Regions from separate parts of the Kitasatospora sp. NPDC058063 genome, predicted to be linked through region 1. Evidence: riboswitches for the same ligand, from Rfam matches in the RefSeq annotation. Region 1 holds a riboswitch; each other region holds the start of a gene.

Region 1 (5,166 bases):
CCGGCCACGCGCTGAACACACCTGACATCAGGAGGATTTCACCGATGACCGACACCTTCATGGTGGCCCGCCCGGCCCGCCGTACGCTCGGCTCGATCGCCGCGGCCGCCGCCCTCACCGCCGGACTGCTCGGCGTCTCCGCCGTCCAGGCCCCGCAGGCGCAGGCGGTCGCTTGCAGCGGGACCACCGGAGTCACCGTCGTGGTCGACTTCACCGCCGTCGGCGGCGGCGTCCAGACCGGGTGCGCGCCCGGTGACCCGGCCAGCGGCCTCGCCGCGCTCACCGGCGCCGGATTCTCGTACGCCTTCCACCCGCGCTACCCGGGCTTCGTCTGCACCATCAACGCCCTGCCGACGACCTGCACCAACCCCACCGGCAGCGCCTACTGGTCGTACTGGCACGCCCAGCACGGCGGCCCCTGGTCGTACAGCAGCCTCGGTGCCGGCAGCTACAACCCGGCACCCGGAGACGTCGAGGGCTGGTCCTTCGGCGCCGGCGCGCAGCCGGGCATCACCGCCCCCTGACCCGTCTGCCCGTACACGTCGACGCCCCGGCCTCCCCGATGAGGGAGGCCGGGGCACAGGGGTCAGGCGTGGGGTGCCCGCCGGCGCCGGACGAGGTGGTCGTACAGCACGCCCAGCCCGCCCAGCCCCGCCAGCAGGCTCGCCACACCCACGTAGCAGCCTGCCATCCATCGGGAAGCACCGATCGGAACCCGTCCCTCTGCTCCGCGAAGCCGGCGGGCGATCGCCCGCCGAGGCCATGATCCTCCTTCGCCCGGCCACTCACCGGACCGGGCACGGGAGCCGCCGTCGCGGCGGTCCCGGTGCTCGGTAGGCTCGGCTGCACGGATCCCAGGCGCCACCGTCGGCGCGCAGGCGTTCCTGGCGAGGAGGTACCCGCCGCGGACACCGGGGGATCGCTCCCTCGAAGGTGGACCGTTTCTCGTGGTGATCCCGCAGCAGAAGTCCGACGGCACGGCGGAGGCCGGCCGGTCGCCCGGCGGCCTGGTGATCGAACGGGCGTGCCGCACGGAGGAGGGGGCATGCCGCCACCTGTTGGTCTGGCGCTGTGGGCCCGGCTGGCGGCTGCTCGGCAGCGCCGTCCTCGGCGGTGGCCTCGGCGAACGGGAGTGGGTGGTGAACGCACAGGTCAGGCCGGGATACAGCCGGATGGACCCGGAGCAGCACCTGGCGGAGCTGGCTGCCGCGGAGCGGCTGCGGGGCGCCGGGGCGGGGCTGATGACCGCCGCCCAGGTGGACGACTTCACCTGGGCGTGCGACGGCGGGGCCTCGGCGGTGGTCACGACGGGGATCGGCGTGCCGATCTGGGCCGCCGAGCCCGAAACCGCCCCGGCGTACGCATACGTGCCGGGCACGATCAACATCCTCGTCGTCGTCCCGGCGGCGGTGTCCGACGCGGGCCTGGTGAACCTGCTCGCCACGGCCACGGAGGCGAAGGTCCAGGCCCTGTTGGACGCCGGCTACGACTGCTCCGGAACGCCCTCCGACGCGGTGTGCGTCGCGGTGCGGCGCACCGGGGCGGGCGAGGAGCCGGAGCCGTTCGGCGGCCCGCGCTCGCTGTGGGGCGCACGGGTGGCGCGTGCGGTCCACGCGGCCGTTCGCGCGGGGGCCGAGACGGACCGCGCGCGCCGGGCCCGGGGGCCCGCACCCGAACACGCACGGCCGATGCAGGACTGCCGCCGCAGCTTCGTCCTGTCGGTGGATCAGCTGCCGTAGCGCAGCGAGACGGTGTCGCCGAGGTGGACGGTGGTGGCCCGGGTGGCGGCGGTGGAGGCGGTGCCGTCGAGACTGACCTTCCAGGTGGAGGAGCCGCTGTTGGCGGTGCCGTTGAGCGTGGTGACGGCGCCGCCGCCGGTGGACGGGGTGACGGAGGTGACGCAGCCGCTCGGGACGGCTGTGGCCGCCGCGTCGAGGACGTCGCCGAGGGTCGTGGTGGTGCCGGTGGGGGTGAGGGTGATGGCGCAGACCTTGAGGTTGCTGGTGCCGTCGTCGACGACCAGGGCGAGCTTCGCGGCCGTACCCGCGGTGAAGTCGCCGGTGGCGGCCCAGACGGGCTCGCCCGAGGTGGTCGGTGTCGGCGGGGTGGCGGTGAACCCGGCGCCGACGACGGCGCGCAGGCCGTCGACGGAGGCGTAGGGGGACGGGGAGGTGTCGGTGGGCAGGTACTTGAAGCCGCCGCCGGGCTTGAACTGCTGGGCGATGAGGAAGTCGAGCGGGGTCTTGCCGGTACCGCTGGTGAAGTCGGTGCCCTGGGGGTTGATGCCGCAGGCGTTGAGACCGGACACGGCCCAGCCGTTGGAGTCGGTGTTGACGCCGAACATGGCGTTGAAGGCGCCGGAGGAGGCGAGCTTGCCCTTGAGGAAGTTCTTCGCGGCCACGACCGCGGCGTCGGTGTTCGGGACGCCGCCGGCACACAGCGAGGCCATGGCGGCACCGGTCATGTCGATGTCGCTGCCCTGGGCGAGCGCCGTCGGGTCCCCGGCGGCCTTGCTGTAGTTCCAGCCGCCGTCGTTGTGCTGGTTGGCGCGCACGGCCGCGACCGAGGCGTTCAGCAGGGCCTGCGGGACGCGTTGTCCGCCGCTCCGGGTCTTGGCGCCGCCGAGGGCGAGCAGGCCGAAGACGGTCCCGTTGAAGTTCGCGGACGGGCCGTAGTAGCCGGGTTCGGCGGTCTGCCAGTAGGCGGCGAGGTCGGCCACGAGGTTGCGGCCCGGGCCGATCCGCGCGGGGTCGATGCCGGCCGCGTAGGAGTTGAGGATGCCGCGCTCGTAGTCGGTGACGACCGGCGAGGTGCTCGGCCAGCTGCTCGCGGCGAGCTGGTTGCGGTAGACCAGGCGCGCGTTCTTGCTCGTGTCGCCGCCAGGGGTGACATCGGCCGCGGCGGTGCCGGCGGCGGCGAGCGCGCCGAAGGCCCACTCGTTGGAGAGCCCGCCGCCGGTGACGTAGCTGCCGTCGGCGGCCTGGAGGGACTTGAGGTACGTGACGCCGGTGCTTCTGGAGGTGGCTATCTGGCTCGGCGAGGCGGTGGCGTGCGCAGGGACGGCCGACATCAGGAGGGCGCCGGCGGCCATCGAGACGGTCGCCGCGGAAGCGAGACGTGAGGGGACGAAGCGCGAGTGCGCGGGAACGGACACGGAACGGGCTCCTTGGGGTGACGGGCGCGCCGGTCCTGCCCCGGGTCCCGGCGCACTCGTTCCAGGAGCGCGGCGGTACGGGGCGGCGGCCGCCCGGATCGCGTGGGCTGGCTGGTGCTGGTGCTGCACGACCGCGCGGGCATTCGGGCTCGGGGCCGGTGCAACCACCGCCCCACACCGCTGCGCGTCAGCTCCGGATTCGCACCGGATTCCCCCGCTCGGCCACCGCGGACGTTACCGCACCCGTGAACGGATCTACGAGGTGGCGAAAGCGACATGACGACTCGTTGACGATGGCTCCGAGCACATGGTGTGATGAACCGCTTTTTAATCCTCGGCAGTCAGGGGAAGCCGGTCCGATTCCGGCGCTGACCCGCAACCGTAGACCCGCCCGCAAGGGCCGGTGAGCCGGAATGCCTGCGCCGGGGCCTTGTTCTTGAGTGCATGCGTCGTCGTGGACTACGACGCGGTCGCGACGGGCCCCCGTACCGGGGAGAGCCGTCGGCTGCGTCGTGGGACCCCGACGACCGATCGGGGAGTCGCCGGTGAGGGTCAGCAGCAGTCCTACGCGTCACAGAAGCAGAGAACTGGGCTCGCTTCTGGTCACCACGGCCGTCGCGGTGGCCGCGGGAGGAACCGTCCTGCTGGGCCACCCCGGCTCCGCGGCAGCCGATCCGATCGAGCAGTGCACGGCGACGACGGGCGCGATCGTCGCCGTCGACTTCAGCCACTGGGGCGGCGGGGTCGTCCGGGGCTGTGACGCCCACCCCACGACGGGCATGAACCTGCTGCACAACGCGGGATTCACCACGACCGGAACCGAGCACGACGGGCCCGCCTTCATCTGCCGACTCGGCACCGGGACCTTCAACGGCGGTGTCCAGTACCCGACTCCGGCCGAGGAGCCGTGCGTCAACACCCCGCAGGCCACCGCGTACTGGTCGTACTGGATCGCCGCACCCGGCCAACAGACCTGGTCCTACAGCCGGTTCGGCGCCGGCACGCAGCAGCCCAAGCCCGGTGAGGTCGAGGCCTGGGTGTACGGCGGCACCGACATCGGGGGCACCAGCGGGGCGCCGAGCTTCACCCTGGACTCCGTCCGGGCCAAGGCCGGCGGCCCCTCGCCCTCCGCGACCCCTTCGCCGTCCGCGAGCCCGACCGGTCCCAGTGCCACCGGCGACCCGGCCGCGGCCGCGGCCTGGCTGGCCGGACAACTGGTCGGCGGCGACCACATGGAGAACTGGGCCGCCCCGGGGCCGGACTACCCCCGGACCGCTCTCACCGCCATCGCGCTCGCCGCCGCGGGCACGCAGGACCCGGCGCTGCGGAAGGTCGTCGGCTTCCTCGCCGACCACACCGACGCGTTCCTCCACCCCGCCGGCCCCACCGGCACGCCCGACACGCGGGCCGCCGCGCTGCTGGCCCTCGTCGCCGAGAGCACCGGCCGCGACCCGCGCACCTTCGGCGGGCGGGACCTGATCGCCGCGCTCACCGACCACGTCTGCACCGCAGCCGGGGAGAACGGCAACTGCACGGCCGCCGGGGACTTCCTCGGCGCGGCCTCGCCCTGGGTCCAGTCCCTCGGCGTCATCGCGCTCCAGCGCGCCGGCGTCACCCCGCCCGCGCCGGCGCTCGCCCGCTTCACGGCCCTCCAGTGCGCCGACGGCGGCATGGCCGGCTCGATGATCGTCGCGGGTGAGCACTGCGAGTCGGACCCGCTCACCACCGCCGTCGCCGTCCTCGCCCTGCGGACCGCCCCCGGGTACGAGGCGGCGGCGAGGAAGGCCACCGACCAGCTGGCGGCGAGCCAGCAGCCGGACGGCTCCCTCCTCCCGTACGTCGGCGCCCCCGGCGACACCACCAGCACCGCGAGCGCCGCCCAGGCCTTCCAGGCCACCGGCCAGGGCGCCCGCCGGGCCGCAGCCACCGCCTGGCTCGCCGCCCGCCAGAACAAGGACGGCGGCTTCGGCCCGGATGCGGTCACCACCGACCCGGACGCCGCGGCCACCGAA
Region 2 (5,166 bases), on a different contig from region 1:
GCCCCGTCCACCACCCGGCCGAACCAGTCGGGGTCCTTGGCCGCCGGCGACTTCGAACAGAGCACCCGGTCGAAGGACTTGACGTCCGATCCGGGATAGGGCTGGTGGAAGGACATCCCGACGATCCCGGCCGGTCCGCCGCCGTTGTCGGGCAGTTCGGTGCTGCTGCCGTCGCAGTTCTGCTGCACGCCCACAGCGCCGTAGCCGCCGTCCTCGGCGCGCGGGTGGCCGTCCCAGACGGCGGCGAGCAGGTCGACGGCGTCGTCGGTGTACTGCCAGCCGGCCCGGCAGGTGGGCCAGCGGCCGGCCGAGTAGGAGCGCGGATTGCCGACGCCCCAGCCGGTCTGGCCGTAGCCGGGGCCGAGGTCGGTCTCCACGAAGCCGGGCAGCTTGCCGGTGATGTCGGCGGCCTTCTTGTAGTAGTAGCCGACCTGTTTGGTGCCGCGGTAGTCCCCGTACTCGGGGTTGTTGCGCTCGTTGTGCGCCTCGACGTGCTGTCCGATCACCGTGCCGCCGCTCTGCCCGGTGCGGGCCTGGGCCTCCAGATCGGCGAGGAATTGCTGGACGGCGCGGGCGTTCGGCGAGGCCTGCGGGTCCCTGGCGAGCAGGTCCCGGCCCACCTCCGGCGGCAGGGTACGCCCGGGCAGGCCGACCGAGACCGGCACCCGTGGCGGCTGTTCGCCTTCGGCCCTGCCGTCGTGGTCCAGCAGGACGACCGCTCCCGCGGCGACGACGATCCCGGCCGCGGCCAGGACGGCGGGCTTGCCGCGCAGGGCTCTGGGCAGGGCCACGGACCGCTCCTCCGGTTGCTCGCCGGCGCCGCCCCCCACGGACGCAACCGGAACACACATGCGAAATGACTGTTCCGAGAGCCTGCCACACTCCCCCGGCCCCCGCGAACGACCCGCCGGGACCGGGGTGTCACGGCGGGTCAGCCCGCCGGGGTCCCCTGAACGCCGGGCGCGGCCGAGGAGGCGGCCTTGGCGCGCTTGAGCAGTTGGCCCTTCACGTGCTCGGCGAACCCGGCAGCCGCCGCGGTCGCCGTGGCGTCCGGAGCGTTGCCGCCCTTCGCCGAGCCCTCGACCGTGAAGTAGTCGTACCGGCCCAGGCTGTTGTGGGTACCGGTGCAGCCCGGACCGGCGCAGAACGCCGGCGAACCGGGGGCGGGCGCGCCCTTGAGCTGACCGGCGAAGTTCTTCAGCGCGGTGTCGGCCTGGAGCTTGTGCTCGAAGACCGCCACCCCGACGGTGACCGCGCTGTCCCCGGAGATGTACGTCGCCCGGAGGACCTGCTGGCACCCCTGGTCGCCGAGCACCTTGCCCAGCCCGCCGGTCGTGGAGTTCCCATCCCAGCAGGGCGAGTCCAGCGACACGACGGTGCGGTTCCAGGTGGCACCGTTGATCGTCACCTGGAGCGCGGAGAACAGCGCTCCCGCGTCCTGCGGCGCCGGGTCGGTGGTGGCCTCCCAGATCGGCTTCGACGGGTCGTCCGGCTGACCGCCCGGCGTGCCGGAGGCACTCGGGACGGAGGCCGGTTGGGTGGTCCTGCCGGCCGTCGGGGAACCGTCGTCCTTCTTGCCCTTGAAGAGCAGCACGCCGCCCGCGACCAGACCGCCCACCACGGCGACCGCGGCCACCACGCCGATGACCTTCATCCGGCGGCGGCGCTTGCCATCGGCCGCGTTGCGGTCCGCCAAGGCATCCCAGTCCGGCTCGACCCGCTGCGGCGGGACCGGCTGCGGGGGCTGCTGCTGCTGGAGGTGCCACTGCGGCTGCGGTGGTGGCGCGACCGGCTGCGGCACCGGCGGGACGGGCTGCGCGACCGGCTGCGGCACCGGCGGGACGGGCTGCGCGACCGGCTGCGGCACCGGCGGGATGGGCTGCGCGACCGGCTGCACCGACGGCACGACCGGCCCGTACGAGGCGGGCGGCGGCCCGAAACCACCACTCGGCGGCGGTACCGGACCAGGTACCACCGGCTGCTGACTCTGTGCGCCCCCCGGCCCGGCGGGAGGCGTTCCCTGCGGCCCCTGCCCAGGTGCGCCAGTTCCGTCGCTCATGCGCCCAGATCGTAGGGCATCCTCATGACCGCCGATCCTCCCGGTGACCATTCCGTATCGAAACCAGGACGCCCCCGGCCCGGTTCCGGGGGCTCCGGCGAACACCGCCCGCCACGTTTCTGGTACCACCGGTCATCGCTCCGACACGCGGCGCCGTACTACATCTGGGGTCGCTTCAGAGAGACACCACTACATGTATGCTCGCTTCTGCTGTCGATGCAGGGGAACCCGGTGCGAATCCGGGACTGCCCCGCAGCGGTGAGCGGGCGGCTCCAGCAGCCGCGCCCCGCGAGTCCGAGTACCTGCCGACGGCGTGCGCCACGGCCCTCCCGCAGAGGCCGCGCCGGCACCAGCAGTACCCCTCCGGGCCTCGCGGGCGGGCCGGGGAGTCACCTCGCGCGACGCTTTTTTGCGTTCGCGCCGTGCTCCCCTGCCCAGATCGGCCCGGTGGCCCCCCGATCACCGCCGCCGATCGCCGCCAGGAGAGAGCGCCTTGACCACCGCTGCCTCAGCCACCCTGCCCGCCCAGGGCTCCGGTACCGCCTTCACCGACCCGACGGTCTCCGACCCCGGGGGCGCGCTGCTGCGGCTGCTCACCGACCGCAGCACCGACCTCACCGAGGTCGACCCCGGCCATGTCGCCGCCGCCGCGCTGCGCGGCCGCCACGCCGGCTCGGACTTCGCCGAGCTGCGCGGGCTGGCCGTGGACGCCGCCGCGTCGATGATCGCCGAGGACCCCCAGTACTCGAAGCTCGCCGCCCGCCTGCTCGCCCTGGAGATCGTCGACGAGGCGAACAGCCAGGGCTCGGTGTCCTTCTCCGCCTCGATCGCCGTCGGCCACGCCGAGGGCCTGATCGGCGACACCACCGCCGCCTTCGTCACCAAGCACGCGGCCGCGCTGGACGCGCTCGTCGACACCAAGGGCGACGACCGCTTCGAGTACTTCGGCCTGCGCACGGTGCAGTCCCGCTACCTGCTGCGCCACCCGATCACCCGCAAGGTGATCGAGACCCCGCAGCACTTCCTGCTCCGCGTCGCCTGTGGCCTGGCGGTCGGCGACAGCGAGCAGTCCGTGCGCGAGGTGGCCGAGCTGTACGGCCTGATGAGCCGCCTGGAGTACCTGACCTCCTCGCCGACGCTCTTCAACTCCGGCACCCGCCACCCACAGATGTCGAGCTGCTACCTGCTCGACTCGCCGCTGGACAACCTGGACTCGATCTACAACCGCTACGCGCAGATCGCCCGCCTGTCCAAGCACGCCGGCGGCATCGGCCTGTCGTACTCGCGCATCCGCTCGCGCGGCAGCCTGATCCGCGGCACCAACGGCAAGTCCAACGGCATCGTGCCGTTCCTGCGCACCCTCGACTCCTCGGTCGCCGCCGTCAACCAGGGCGGCCGCCGCAAGGGCGCGGCCTGCGTCTACCTGGAGACCTGGCACGCCGACATCGAGGAGTTCCTGGAGCTCCGCGACAACACCGGCGAAGAGGCCCGCCGCACCCACAACCTCAACCTGGCGCACTGGATCCCGGACGAGTTCATGCGCCGGGTCAACGCCAACCAGGACTGGTCGCTGTTCTCCCCGGCCGACGTGCCGGAGCTGGTCGACCTGTGGGGCGAGGAGTTCGACGAGGCCTACCGCAAGGCCGAGCTGGCCGGCAAGGCCGTGCGCACCATCCCGGCGCAGACCCTGTACGCCCGCATGATGCGCACCCTGGCGCAGACCGGCAACGGCTGGATGACCTTCAAGGACGCCTCCAACCGCGCCGCCAACCAGACCGCGCTGCCGGGCCGCACGGTGCACTCCTCCAACCTGTGCACCGAGATCCTGGAGGTCACGGACGACTCCGAGACCGCCGTCTGCAACCTGGGCTCGGTCAACCTGGGCGCCCACGTGGCCCCCGGTGCCACGGCCGACGACCTGATCGGCGCCATGGACTGGGAGCGCCTCGACGCCACCGTCCGCACGGCCGTGACGTTCCTCGACCGCGTGGTGGACATCAACTTCTACCCGACCACCGAGGCCGGCACCTCCAACTCCCGCTGGCGGCCGGTCGGCCTCGGCGTGATGGGCCTCCAGGACGTCTTCTTCAAGCTGCGGATCGACTTCGACTCCGCCGAGGCCGCCCGCCTGTCCACGCTGATCGCCGAGCGCATCATGCTCACCGCGTACGAGCGCTCCGCCGACCTGGCCGAGCAGCTCGGCCGCCACGAGGCGTACGGCGAGACCCGCGCCGCCCGCGGCGAGCTGCACATCGACCACTTCCCGACGGCCGCCCCGCAGTGGGCCGACCGCTGGACGGCGCTGCGCGCCCGGATCGCCGAGACCGGCCTGCGCAACTCGCTGCTGCTGGCCATCGCGCCGACCGCGACCATCGCGTCCATCGCCGGCGTGTACGAGTGCATCGAGCCGCAGGTGTCCAACCTGTTCAAGCGCGAGACGCTGTCCGGCGAGTTCCTCCAGGTCAACCCGTACCTGGTGCGCGAGCTCAAGGAGCTCGGCGTCTGGGACCAGCAGACCCGCGACGCCCTGCGCGACGCCAACGGTTCCGTCCAGGAGCTGAACTGGCTGCCCGCCGAGGTGCGTTCGCTGTACCGGACGGCCTGGGAGCTGCCGCAGCGCGCGCTGATCGACCTGGCCGCGGCTCGCATGCCGTACCTGGACCAGAGCCAGTCCCTGAACCTGTTCATGGCGGCGCCGACCATCGGCAAGCTCAGCTCGATGTACGCCTACGCGTGGAAGGTCGGTCTGAAGACCACCTACTACCTGCGTTCGCGCCCGGCCACCCGCATCGCCCAGGCCGCGTCCGGTGCCGCCCGTGCCGCCGCGCCCGCGCCCGTGCCCGTGAACACCCCGACCCTCACCCCGGAGCAGGAAGCCGCCCTCGCCTGCTCCCTGGAGAACCCCGAGTCCTGCGAGGCCTGCCAGTAATGTCCCAGTCCGAAGACCGCAAGATGCTGCTCGACCCCGGCTTCGAGCTGACCCTGCGCCCGATGCGCTACCCGTCGTTCTACGACCGGTACCGGGACGCGATCAAGAACACCTGGACCGTCGAGGAGGTGGACCTGCACTCCGACGTCGCCGACCTGGCGAAGCTCAGCGAGGGCGA
Region 3 (5,166 bases), on a different contig from region 1:
GGACGCGCTGCTCGCGCTGCCGCCGGAGGACCTCCGCGCGCTCGACCGGGTGGTGGCGAAGCTCCTGGACTGAGGCCGCCGCCCGACGCGGCGGGCCGGTGCCCCGGACTTGGCAGGACGTCCGACCGCATGGTCGACGGCAGGTCCTCGGTGTCAGGGAAACCGGTACGAGTCCGGCGCGCACGGTGGTGCCACTGTGGCCCGTCGAGCCTCCGTCAGGCGTCGGGGCAGCCGTCCGAGCGTCGCAGCAGGTAGGTGTCCATGATCCAGCCCTTGCGCTCCCGGGCCCGCTCGCGCAGCTCGCGGATGCGCGGGGCGGCCTCGGCGAGCGGACCGGAGACGAGCACCTCGTCGGGGGTGCCGAGGTACGCGCCGTAGTGGATCTCCATCCCCTCGGGGTCGATCCCGGCGAAGGCGGCCCGGCCGTCGAGCATCACCACCACGTCGTCCACCCCCTCGGGGAACCCCTCGGCGAGGCGGCGGCCGGTGGTGATCTGCACCGGCCGGCCGACCCGGGTCAGCGTGGTGCGGTGCCGGGCGGCGAGCGCGGAGACGCTGCTGATGCCCGGGATCACCTCGTACGCGAAGGGCACGCCGCCCCGGTTCGACACGTCGTCCATCACGGCGATGACGCTGTCGTAGAGGGCGGGGTCGCCCCAGACCAGGAAGGCGCCGTTCTCGCCCGGGCCGAGGTGCTCGGCGACCAGCCGTTCGACCAGATCGGCGCGGCGGACGCGCCAGTCGTCCACGGCGGCCGCGTACGCGGGGGTGGCGCGGTCCCGTTCGGCGTCCGGCGCCGCGACCAGGCGGTGCCCGGGCCGTCCGTGGTCGGCCAGCATCCGGCGGCGCAGCCCGATCAGGTCCTGCCGTTCCTCGCTCTTGTCGAGGATGAAGAAGACGTCGGTGCGACCGATCGCCTTGACCGCTTGCAGGGTGAGGTGGTCGGGGTCGCCCGCGCCGATGCCGATGACGAAGATGTGCCGCATGGGAGCCATTCTGCCGCCCGCTCCCGGGTGCGCCGCCCGGGCCGGGCGCGGAGCCCGCGTCTCAGCACGCGGACGCCTTGCGAGATTTCCGCCTCGACGCCGACGGTTTGCCCCTAAGCTGGCGGTGCAGCTGGTTCGCCCTGTCCGCCAGGCAGGGTGTCGTAAGAGGGAACCCGGTGACGCCTTTCAACTGGCCAGTCCGGGACTGCCCCGCAGCGGTGAGTGGGAACGACCGCCGTCATACGCACTGGACCCGGGACGGGTCTGGGAAGCGACGGCCAGTAGGTGTCCGCCCCGGTTTCGGCCGAGGTGGGTGTGCCCGCGAGTCCGAAGACCTGCCACTGCCCGTGCGCGAGCGTTCGCGCCCGGCCATCCGGTGACCTCGTGGGCGGGTCGGCGACCATATCGGGCGGAGCCGCGCACGGGTGCGGTCGTCCGTCCGGTCCGTCATCCCTTCGCGTCCTCGTGCCGTCACCGGGCACTTGAGGATCCAGACTCGCGAAGGAGAGTCCCTTGACCACGAAGTCCGCAGCCGCGGCGAGCGTCGCCACCGCCCACGGCTACCCCCGCCAGGGCCGGGGCCGTGAATTGAAGAAGGCGATCGAGGGGTACTGGAACGGCGCGGTAGCGGCCGGGGCGCTGCTGGCGACCGCCGCCGACCTGCGTCGGACGAACTGGCAGCAGCTCGCCGACTCCGGCGTCGAAGAGGTCCCGACCGGGGACTTCTCGCTCTACGACCACGTGCTGGACACCACCGTGGCGGTCGGTGCGATCCCGCCGCGGCACCGGGAGGCGGTCGACGCCGACCCGCTGGACGGGTACTTCGCGATGGCGCGCGGCAACCAGGACGTCGCTCCGTTGGAGATGACCAAGTGGTTCGACACCAACTACCACTACCTGGTGCCGGAGTTGGGCCCGGACACGGTGTTCGCCGCGAACCCGGCCAAGGCGGTCGGCGAGCTGCGCGAGGCGCTGCTGCTCGGCCACGCCGCCCGGCCGGTGCTGGTCGGCCCGGTGACCTACCTGCTGCTCGCCAAGCCGGCGCCCGGGGTGGCCGCCGACTTCCAGCCGATCACCCTGCTGGACCGGCTGCTGCCCGTCTACGCCCGGCTGCTGGCCGAGTTGCGCGCCGCCGGCGCCGCGTGGGTGCAGCTGGACGAGCCCGCGCTGGTGCAGGACCGCACCCCGGCCGAGCTGAACGCGGCCGCCCGCGCCTACCGCGAACTGGGCGGTCTCACCGAGCGGCCCAAGCTGCTGGTCGCGAGCTACTTCGACCGGCTCGGCGAGGCGCTGCCGGTGCTGGCCAAGGCCCCGGTCGAGGGCCTGGCGCTGGACTTCACCGGCCCGGCCGCCGCCAACCTGGAGGACCTCGCCGCCGCCGGCGGCCTGCCCGGCAAGCGGCTGGTGGCGGGGGTGATCGACGGGCGCAACATCTGGATCAACGACCTGGAGAAGTCGCTGGCGACCCTGGCGACCCTGCTGGGCCTCGCCGACACCGTCGACGTGGCGCCGTCCTGCTCGCTGCTGCACGTGCCGATCGACGCCGCCGCGGAGCGCGACATCGACCCGCAGATCGCCCGCTGGCTGGCCTTCGCCCGGCAGAAGGCCGGCGAGGCGGCACTGCTCGCCCGGGGCCTGCGCGAGGGCACCGGCGCGATCACCGCCGAGCTCGCCGCCAACCGCGCCGACCTCGCCTCCCGCGCCAACTCCCCGATCACCCGCGACCCGGCGGTGCGCGCCCGCGCCGCCGCCGTCACCGCCGACGACACCCGGCGCGCCCAGCCCTACCCCGTACGGGCCGAGGCCCAGCGCGCCCGGCTCGGGCTGCCGCTGCTGCCGACCACCACCATCGGCTCCTTCCCGCAGACCACCGAACTGCGCACCGCCCGCGCCGATCTGACGGCGGGTCGGATCGACGCCCCGGCCTACCGGGAGCGGATGGAGGCGGAGGTCCGCGAGGTCGTCGCCTACCAGGAGAAGGCCGGGCTGGACGTCCTGGTGCACGGCGAGCCCGAGCGCAACGACATGGTCCAGTACTTCGCCGAGCAGCTCACCGGCTACCTCGCCACCCGGCACGGCTGGGTCCAGTCGTACGGCACCCGGTACGTGCGCCCGCCGGTGCTGGCCGGGGACATCTCCCGTCCGCATCCGATGACCACCGACTGGTTCGGCTACGCGCAGGGCCTGACCGATCGCCCGGTCAAGGGCATGCTGACCGGCCCGGTCACCATGCTCGCCTGGTCCTTCGTCCGCGACGACCAGCCGCTCGCCGACACCGCCCGGCAGGTGGCCCTCGCCCTGCGCGAGGAGGTCGTCGACCTGGAGGCGGCCGGCGCCGCCGTCGTGCAGGTCGACGAGCCGGCGCTGCGCGAGACCCTCCCGCTGCGGGCCGCCGCCCGCCCGGCGTACCTGGCGTGGGCCACCGAGGCCTTCCGCCTCGCCACCTCCGGCGTCCGCGCGGACACCCAGATTCACACCCACATGTGCTACGCCGAGTTCGGCGCGATCATGACGGCGATCGACGAACTCGACGCGGACGTGATCTCGTTGGAGGCCACCCGTTCCCACATGGAGGTGGCCGGCGAGCTGGCCGGGGCGGGCTACCCGCGCGAGGTCGGCCCCGGCGTCTGGGACATCCACTCCCCGCGCGTCCCCAGCACCGACGAGGCCGTCTCGTTGTTGCGCGCGGGCCTGGCGGCGATCCCGGCGGAGCGGCTCTGGGTCAACCCGGACTGCGGGCTGAAGACCCGTGGCTGGCCGGAGACCCGGGCCTCCCTGGAGAGCCTGGTCGCCGCCGCCCGCCTGCTGCGCGAGGAACTCGCCGGCTGACGGCGGGCGGGGTGGGCGCGGCGGCCTTGCCGCGCCCACCCCGGTCCCGGCCATCGTGCCGCTCGCGGGCTTCCTGCCCCGGTGATCGACTAGGCGACCCAGCCGGAGGTGAGGCCCTGGACGGCCGAGCCGTCGAGGTCCTTGAGCTTGACCCCGGCGAAGGCCCGGGCGGCGTCGGAGGTGAGCATCCGGAACGCGGGTCGTTCGGCGGCGAGCAGGTCGAGGATTCCGGTGGCCACGTCCTCGGCCGCCTGGGCGTTGGCGAAGGCGCCGCGGGTGCGGTCCAGGTAGGCGGCCAGGGCCGGGGCGTACGGTCCGGCCTGTTCGGTCGCGTCGTCCGTCAGGCCCACGTTGCCGACGAACTCGCTGGCCACCGCGCCCGGCTCGACGACGCTGACGGACACACCGGCGGTGGCCGCGACCGGGGCGAGGGACTCCATGTAGCCCTCGACCGCGAACTTGGCGGCGCAGTAGGCCTCGTTGAAGGGCTGGCCGACCACGCCGCCGACGCTGGTCACGGTCAGCACGCGGCCCTTGCTCGCCCGCAGCAGGGGCAGGGCGGCCTTCGTGACGTGCAGCACCCCGAAGAAGTTGACCTCCATGACGGCGCGGACGGCGTCGACGCTCTCCTGCTCCAGGGTGCCGATGTGGCCGGCGCCGGCGTTGTTGACCAGCGCGTCCAGCCGGTCGACGCCGGCCAGGCAGGCTTCGACCGACGCGGGGTCGGTGACGTCGAGCGTCCGGAGGTCGACGGTGACCCCGGCTTCCTCGGCGGCCGCCAGCAGCGGGCCGGCCTTGGCGGTGTTGCGCATGGTGGCGATGACGTGCCAGCCGGCGCGGGCGGCGGCGACGGCGGTGGCCAGGCCGATGCCGGAGGAGGTGCCGGTGATCAGGACGGTCCGGTCGCTCATCTCGCTGGACTCCCAGTGCTTATGGATCATAACCAATATGATCCATAACTATGTGGGCTGACATTTCACTTTGTCAAGCACCTGGATAGTCTGGTGGTCATGTCCCACCCATCGGATGACCTCACCCAGGAGATCGTCGGACTCTTCGCGGCCGTCAACCGCCGCTACGGCCGGGAGTCCGAGGCGGCCGCGGCGGCCCACGACCTGACCGCGCTGCAGGCCAAGGCGCTGCTCGCCGCCGAGGTTCCGGTCCCGACGCGCCGGATCGCCGAGCGGCTGCACGCGGAGCCGTCCAATGTGACGGTGATCGTCGACCGCCTGGAGTCCCGCGGCCTGGTCGAGCGCAGCGTCGACCCCGCCGACCGTCGCGTCAAGCACGTCGCCGCCACCGCCGCCGGCCGCGAGGTCGCCGCGGATCTGCGCGCCCGCATGCCCTTCGC
Region 4 (5,166 bases), on a different contig from region 1:
GCGCGGGCGCCTCGGGGCCCTCGGGGGAGGGCGCCTCGGGAGCGGACCCCTCGGGGCCGCTGTCGGACGGCTCGGGCGCGCCGCCGCCGTCGGGGCCGCCCCCGTCCGGGCCGCCCTCCGGCCCGTCGCCGTCGCCGTCCGGTCCGTCGCCCTCGGGCTCCGGCTCCTCCTGCTGCGCGTGCTCCTCCAGCGTCCGCTCCAGCTGCTCCTCGTCCAGCCCCGGCGCGTCGAAGGGGTTGCGGCGGCGCCGGTGCGGCAGCGCCAGCTGCGCCGCCTTGCGGACGTCCTCCTCCTGCACCTCGGTGCGCCCGTCCCAGGCCGCCAGTGCGACGGCCGTGCGGGCCATCACGATGTCCGCGCGCAGCCCGTCCACCTCGAACGCGGCGCACACGGCGGTGATTTGACGCAGCGCCACATCGGTCAGCTCTACCTTGGGCAGCAACTCCCGCGCCGCGACGATGCGTTCGGCGAGAGCCCGCTCCTCCTCGGCGAACCGCTCGGCGAAGCCGGCCGGGTCCGCGTCGTAGGCGAGCCGGCGGCGGACCACCTCGGCACGCTCGGCCGGATCCCGGGTGGCGGCGATCTCGACGGTCAGGCCGAACCGGTCGAGCAGCTGCGGCCGCAGCTCGCCCTCCTCCGGGTTCATCGTGCCCACCAGCAGGAACCGGGCCGCATGGCGCACCGACACGCCCTCGCGCTCGACGTAGGAGCGGCCCATCGCGGCGGCGTCCAGCAGCAGGTCCACCACGTGGTCCTGGAGCAGGTTCACCTCGTCGATGTAGAGCACGCCGCGGTGCGCCCTGGCGAGCAGCCCGGGCTCGTACGCCTTGACGCCCTCGGCCAGCGCCCGCTCCAGGTCGAGCGAGCCGACGATCCGGTCCTCGGCCACGCCGACCGGCAACTCGACCAGCTGGGCCGGCCGTTCGGAAGCGGGCGGGGAGACGTGCGGCCCGTCCGGGCACTGCGGGTCGGGCGCGGTCGGGTCGCAGGCGAAGCGGCAGTCGTCCACGGTGGCGATGGACGGCAGCAGGCCGGCCAGCGCGCGCACCATGGTCGACTTCGCGGTGCCCTTCTCGCCGCGCACCAGCACGCCGCCCACGGCCGGGGAGACCGCGTTCAGCAGCAGCCCGAGCCGCAGGTCGGCCATGCCGACGATCGCGGTGAACGGATAGCGGACGTCACTCATGCCGTACCCCACTCCTGTCGTGCCCCGTCCCGCGGCACTGTCCGGTCCTGTGATCCTGCCCGGTTGCGTGATCCTGCCTGGCCCTGCTGCCGTACCCGGCTCATGCGTCGCTCCCAGGGGCCCCGGGCGGGACGAACGGCAGCGATCCGGCCGCCGGCACCCCGCCCTCGATCAGCTTCCACAGCGCGTCGGTGTCGGCGTGCTCCTCGATCAGGTCGCCCAGCCGGTCCAGCCGGGCCTCGCGCGCCGCGGCGAAGGAGGTGTCCGGGGCCGGGACGAACGCCCGGCCCGACAGCGCGGCGACCTCGCGCAGGAGTTCGCGGCGGAACCCGTCGTTCTCCAGCGCGCCGTGCCAGGTCGTGCCCCAGACCGGGCCCACCCGGCAGCCGTCCAGACTCCGTCCCCGGCCGTCGGAGACAAACGTGTCCCCGCCCTCGACGGTGACCACCCCGTGGTGGATCTCGTAGCCCTCCACCCGCTGCCCGAACGCCTCGCCGACCGGCCGCGCCAGCACCTTCTCGGCGCCGAACCGCACCTGCGTCGGCAGCAGGCCGAGGCCCTCGACGGCCCCCGCCTTCGACTCGACCTCGTCCACGATCGAGCGCGCCAGCATCTGGTAGCCGCCGCAGACCCCGAGGACCGGCAGCCCGGCCGCCGCCCGCGCCCGCAGCGCCGGCTCCAGACCGCGCTCGCGCAGCCAGGCGAGGTCGGCGACGGTGGCCCGGGTCCCGGGCAGCACCACCAGGTCGGCGTCGGCCAGCTCCTCCGGGCGGGTCGCCCAGCGCACCAGCACGCCCGGCTCCTGCGCGAGCGCGTCCATGTCGGTGAAGTTGGACAGCCGCGGGAAGCGCACCACGGCCACCCGCAGCACGTCCGCGCCGTACGGCCCGGGCCCGTCCGCCCGGTCCACCACCGTCGACAGGTCCAGCGAGTCCTCGGCGTCCAGCCAGAGCCCGGGCAGCATCGGCAGCGTGCCCAGCACCGGACGGCCGGTCAGCCCGTGCAGCATCTCCAGCCCGGGCGCGAGCAGCCGCGCGTCACCGCGGAACTTGTTGACGAACCAGCCGGCCACGTGCCGCTGGTCCTCCGCCGACAGCAGCGCCAGCGTCCCGTACATCGCCGCGAAGACCCCGCCGCGGTCGATGTCCCCGACCACCACCACCGGCAGGGCGGCGGCCGTCGCCAGGCCCATGTTGGCGATGTCGCGGTCGCGCAGGTTGATCTCGGCGGGCGAGCCCGCGCCCTCGCAGACCACCACGTCGTAGCGGCCGCGCAGGTCCGCCAGGCACTCCAGGGCACGCTCCAGCAGGACGGGCTTGCGCTCGCGGTAGTCCAGCGCGCCCACCTCCGCCACCGGCCTGCCGAGCAGCACCACCTGGCTGCGGCCGTCCGCGCCCGGCTTGAGCAGCACCGGGTTCATCGCCGCCTCCGGCTCCACCCGGGCGGCCTGCGCCTGCATCGCCTGGGCGCGGCCGATCTCGGCACCGTCGGCGGTGACGAAGGAGTTGAGCGACATGTTCTGCGCCTTGAACGGCGCGACCCGCACGCCCTGGCGGACGAGCCAACGGCAGATCCCGGCCGTCACCACGCTCTTGCCCGCGTCCGAGGTCGTCCCCGCGACCAGCAGCGCCTTGCTCATGCCCGTCCCCTCTTCCTCAGCAGCATCCGCAGCAGGACGTGCCCCGCGACCGTCGTACCCAGCGCCAGTGCGCCCACCCGCCGGGAGAGCGCACAGGCGCGCTCGATGTCGTCCACCGTCACCGGCCGCAGCTCCGCACCCAGCACGGGCCGGTGCTCCACCCGCTCGCCGTACCGCAGCGCCCCGCCCAGCCGTACGCCCACCGCGCCGGCGAACGCCGCCTCGGCCTGGCCCGCGTTCGGGCTCGGGTGCGCGGAGCCGTCGCGCCGCCAGACCCGCCAGGCCGTACGGGGCTCGGGCGCGGCGGCCACCGTCAGCAGCGCCGTCAGCCGGGCGCCCGGCCAGCCCGCCAGGTCGTCCAGCCGGGCCGAGGCCCAGCCGAACCGGGCGTAGCGCGGCGAGCGGTGACCCACCATCGCGTCCAGGGTGTTCACGGCGCGGAAGGCCAGCAGGCCGGGCGTGCCGGCCAGGGCGCCCCAGGTCAGCGCGTTCACCACGGCGTCGGCGGTGTTCTCGGCCACCGACTCGACCACCGCCCGGGCGATCTGCTGGCCGTCCAGCGCGCTCGGGTCCCGCCCGCACAGGTGCGGCAGCCGCTCCCGGGCGGCCGTGAGGTCGCCCGCGGCCAGCGAGCGGCCGATGGTGCGCGCCTCCCGGGTCAGCGAGGTGCCGCCGAGCACCGTCCAGGTCGCGGCCGCCGCCAGCACCGCCCGGCCCAGCGGACGCCGGCCCACCGTACGGTCCAGGGCGAGCGCGCCCGCCGCGACCGCGCCCACGCACAGCGCCGTGTAGCCGGCCCCCGCGCCGCGGTCGTCGCGCCACAGCCGACGCTCCAGCCGGGTCGCGGCGCTGCCGAAGACAGCCACCGGATGGCCCCGGCGGGGGTCGGCGAAGCGGGCGTCGGCGACATGGCCCGCGACGGCGCCGAGCGCGAACGCGGCGGCGCGGGCCAGCGGGCGCGGCGAGGAGGAGGGTCCGAGCGGGGTCATCGGGGGCACGGCGGAGGGCAGCTCGGAGTCCGGTGGGGCGGGGCAGCCTGCATCGCGTGCGTGTCCTCACTCAGGGTCCGCGCCCTGGATCGACGTGACGGGGGCGAGAGTCTCCTGGCTTCCGGGTCGAACGCACCCCCGGAGCCTTCCAGCGGCCGTCGACGGCCGCCGTGGCGATGTTCCGAGCGTGCTCCCCGGTGACAGTGGCGGGACCGCGCCGGAATTCCACCGGCTTCCTCTCCATGCCTCCGTTTGGCCCCAGGATCCCATCACGGGCCCGAACCGGGAGTCAACCGAGGTCACGGAGGGGTTGGTCACACGCGGACGCCGCCGACGCGCCGGGGGATCGCCAGGCGCGGGGCCGCCCTCCACCGGGAACACCACGTCCCTCCCACCGGGAACACCACATCCCCTCCCAGCGGGGCACCGCCGGCTCCGCCGCCGTCCCGCCCCACCATCCTCATTGCCCGCTTCCGACACCTCCTCAGCGCCGCCGGGCCGCCGCCCGGGTGACCCGGACGGCCCAGCCCGGTGGCCGGGCGGACGGAGCGCCGGTGAACTGGTGCCCGAACACCGTCCGGTCCGTGAGCAACAGAGCGGGGAGTGAAATGCGTTGGGGAACCGCCGCCGTCGTGGCGGCCGCCGCGGTCGGGGCCGCCGTGCTGGTGATCGGCCGTCGGGCCTCCGAGCGGACGGTCCGTCCGGTGGCCGCCGTCCCGGAGTCCGGGCCGGTCCTGGTCCGCGGCCTCGCCCCCGGCCGGGTCACCTTCACCCGCGGCCCCGAGAGCCTGCGCCCCGGCCGCTGGGCGGTCGAGTGGGCGGACGGCGGGCACGCGGTCGTCGAGGAGGTCCTGCACAGCGACGAGCGGGGCGTCACCCGCCGGCTGCTCCGCGCCGACCGGGGCACGCTCACCCCCGGCACCGAGGTCCGCTTCACCCCCCGGGTCCTTCTCGGCGACCCCACCGAGGCACTCGGCCTCCCCTTCACCGACACCACCGCCGACGGCGAGCTCGGCGCCCTTCCCGCCTGGCGGCTCGACGGCAAGCGCGGCACCTGGGTGATCCTGGTGCACGGCCCCGAGGCCGACCGCCAGCAGACCCTCCCGGTGCTCCCCGTCCTCGACCGGCTCGGCCTGCCCACCCTCGCCGTCACCTACCGCGGCGACCAGGGCGCCCCCGCCTCCCCGGACGGGCTCAGCCACTTCGGCGAGACCGAGTGGCGCGACATCGAGGCGGCGGTACGGCTGGCGCTCGACAGCGGCGCGGGCAAGGTGATCCTCTACGGCTGGTCCGTCGGCGCGACCACGGCCCTCCAGACCGCGGCCCGCACCGCCTGGCCGCACGCCGTCAGC

Evidence for each region. A riboswitch is a leader RNA that binds a small molecule or an ion and turns the genes downstream of it on or off. The one in region 1 is predicted to bind cobalamin.
Region 2: linked by a shared signal. The riboswitch ahead of ACFVUY_RS14255 (ribonucleoside-diphosphate reductase subunit alpha) and the one ahead of ACFVUY_RS22775 (prenyltransferase/squalene oxidase repeat-containing protein) in region 1 are both predicted to bind cobalamin.
Region 3: linked by a shared signal. The riboswitch ahead of metE (5-methyltetrahydropteroyltriglutamate--homocysteine S-methyltransferase) and the one ahead of ACFVUY_RS22775 (prenyltransferase/squalene oxidase repeat-containing protein) in region 1 are both predicted to bind cobalamin.
Region 4: linked by a shared signal. The riboswitch ahead of ACFVUY_RS17525 (cobalamin biosynthesis protein) and the one ahead of ACFVUY_RS22775 (prenyltransferase/squalene oxidase repeat-containing protein) in region 1 are both predicted to bind cobalamin.

The regions. Positions count from the first base shown of each region.
Region 1 covers NZ_JBHVSD010000012.1:243,161-248,326, forward strand. The annotation lists gene ACFVUY_RS22755 (prenyltransferase/squalene oxidase repeat-containing protein) at 1-15, shown strand, start outside; gene ACFVUY_RS22760 (flagellar hook-length control protein FliK) at 45-524, shown strand; gene ACFVUY_RS22765 (adenosylcobinamide amidohydrolase) at 948-1,739, shown strand; gene ACFVUY_RS22770 (hypothetical protein) at 1,727-3,091, opposite strand; cobalamin riboswitch at 3,292-3,369, opposite strand; cobalamin riboswitch at 3,453-3,594, shown strand; gene ACFVUY_RS22775 (prenyltransferase/squalene oxidase repeat-containing protein) at 3,700-5,166, shown strand, end outside.
Region 2 covers NZ_JBHVSD010000007.1:145,531-150,696, reverse strand. The annotation lists gene ACFVUY_RS14265 (glycoside hydrolase family 26 protein) at 1-791, opposite strand, end outside; gene ACFVUY_RS14260 (hypothetical protein) at 932-1,906, opposite strand; cobalamin riboswitch at 2,240-2,384, shown strand; gene ACFVUY_RS14255 (ribonucleoside-diphosphate reductase subunit alpha) at 2,577-4,988, shown strand; gene ACFVUY_RS14250 (ribonucleotide-diphosphate reductase subunit beta) at 4,988-5,166, shown strand, end outside.
Region 3 covers NZ_JBHVSD010000004.1:309,714-314,879, reverse strand. The annotation lists gene ACFVUY_RS09340 (MarR family transcriptional regulator) at 1-73, shown strand, start outside; gene cobF (precorrin-6A synthase (deacetylating)) at 216-986, opposite strand; cobalamin riboswitch at 1,101-1,344, shown strand; gene metE (5-methyltetrahydropteroyltriglutamate--homocysteine S-methyltransferase) at 1,500-3,815, shown strand; gene ACFVUY_RS09325 (SDR family oxidoreductase) at 3,905-4,756, opposite strand; gene ACFVUY_RS09320 (MarR family winged helix-turn-helix transcriptional regulator) at 4,826-5,166, shown strand, end outside.
Region 4 covers NZ_JBHVSD010000009.1:79,993-85,158, reverse strand. The annotation lists gene ACFVUY_RS17535 (putative cobaltochelatase) at 1-1,186, opposite strand, end outside; gene ACFVUY_RS17530 (cobyric acid synthase) at 1,287-2,825, opposite strand; gene ACFVUY_RS17525 (cobalamin biosynthesis protein) at 2,822-3,814, opposite strand; cobalamin riboswitch at 3,922-4,054, opposite strand; gene ACFVUY_RS17520 (alpha/beta hydrolase) at 4,423-5,166, shown strand, end outside.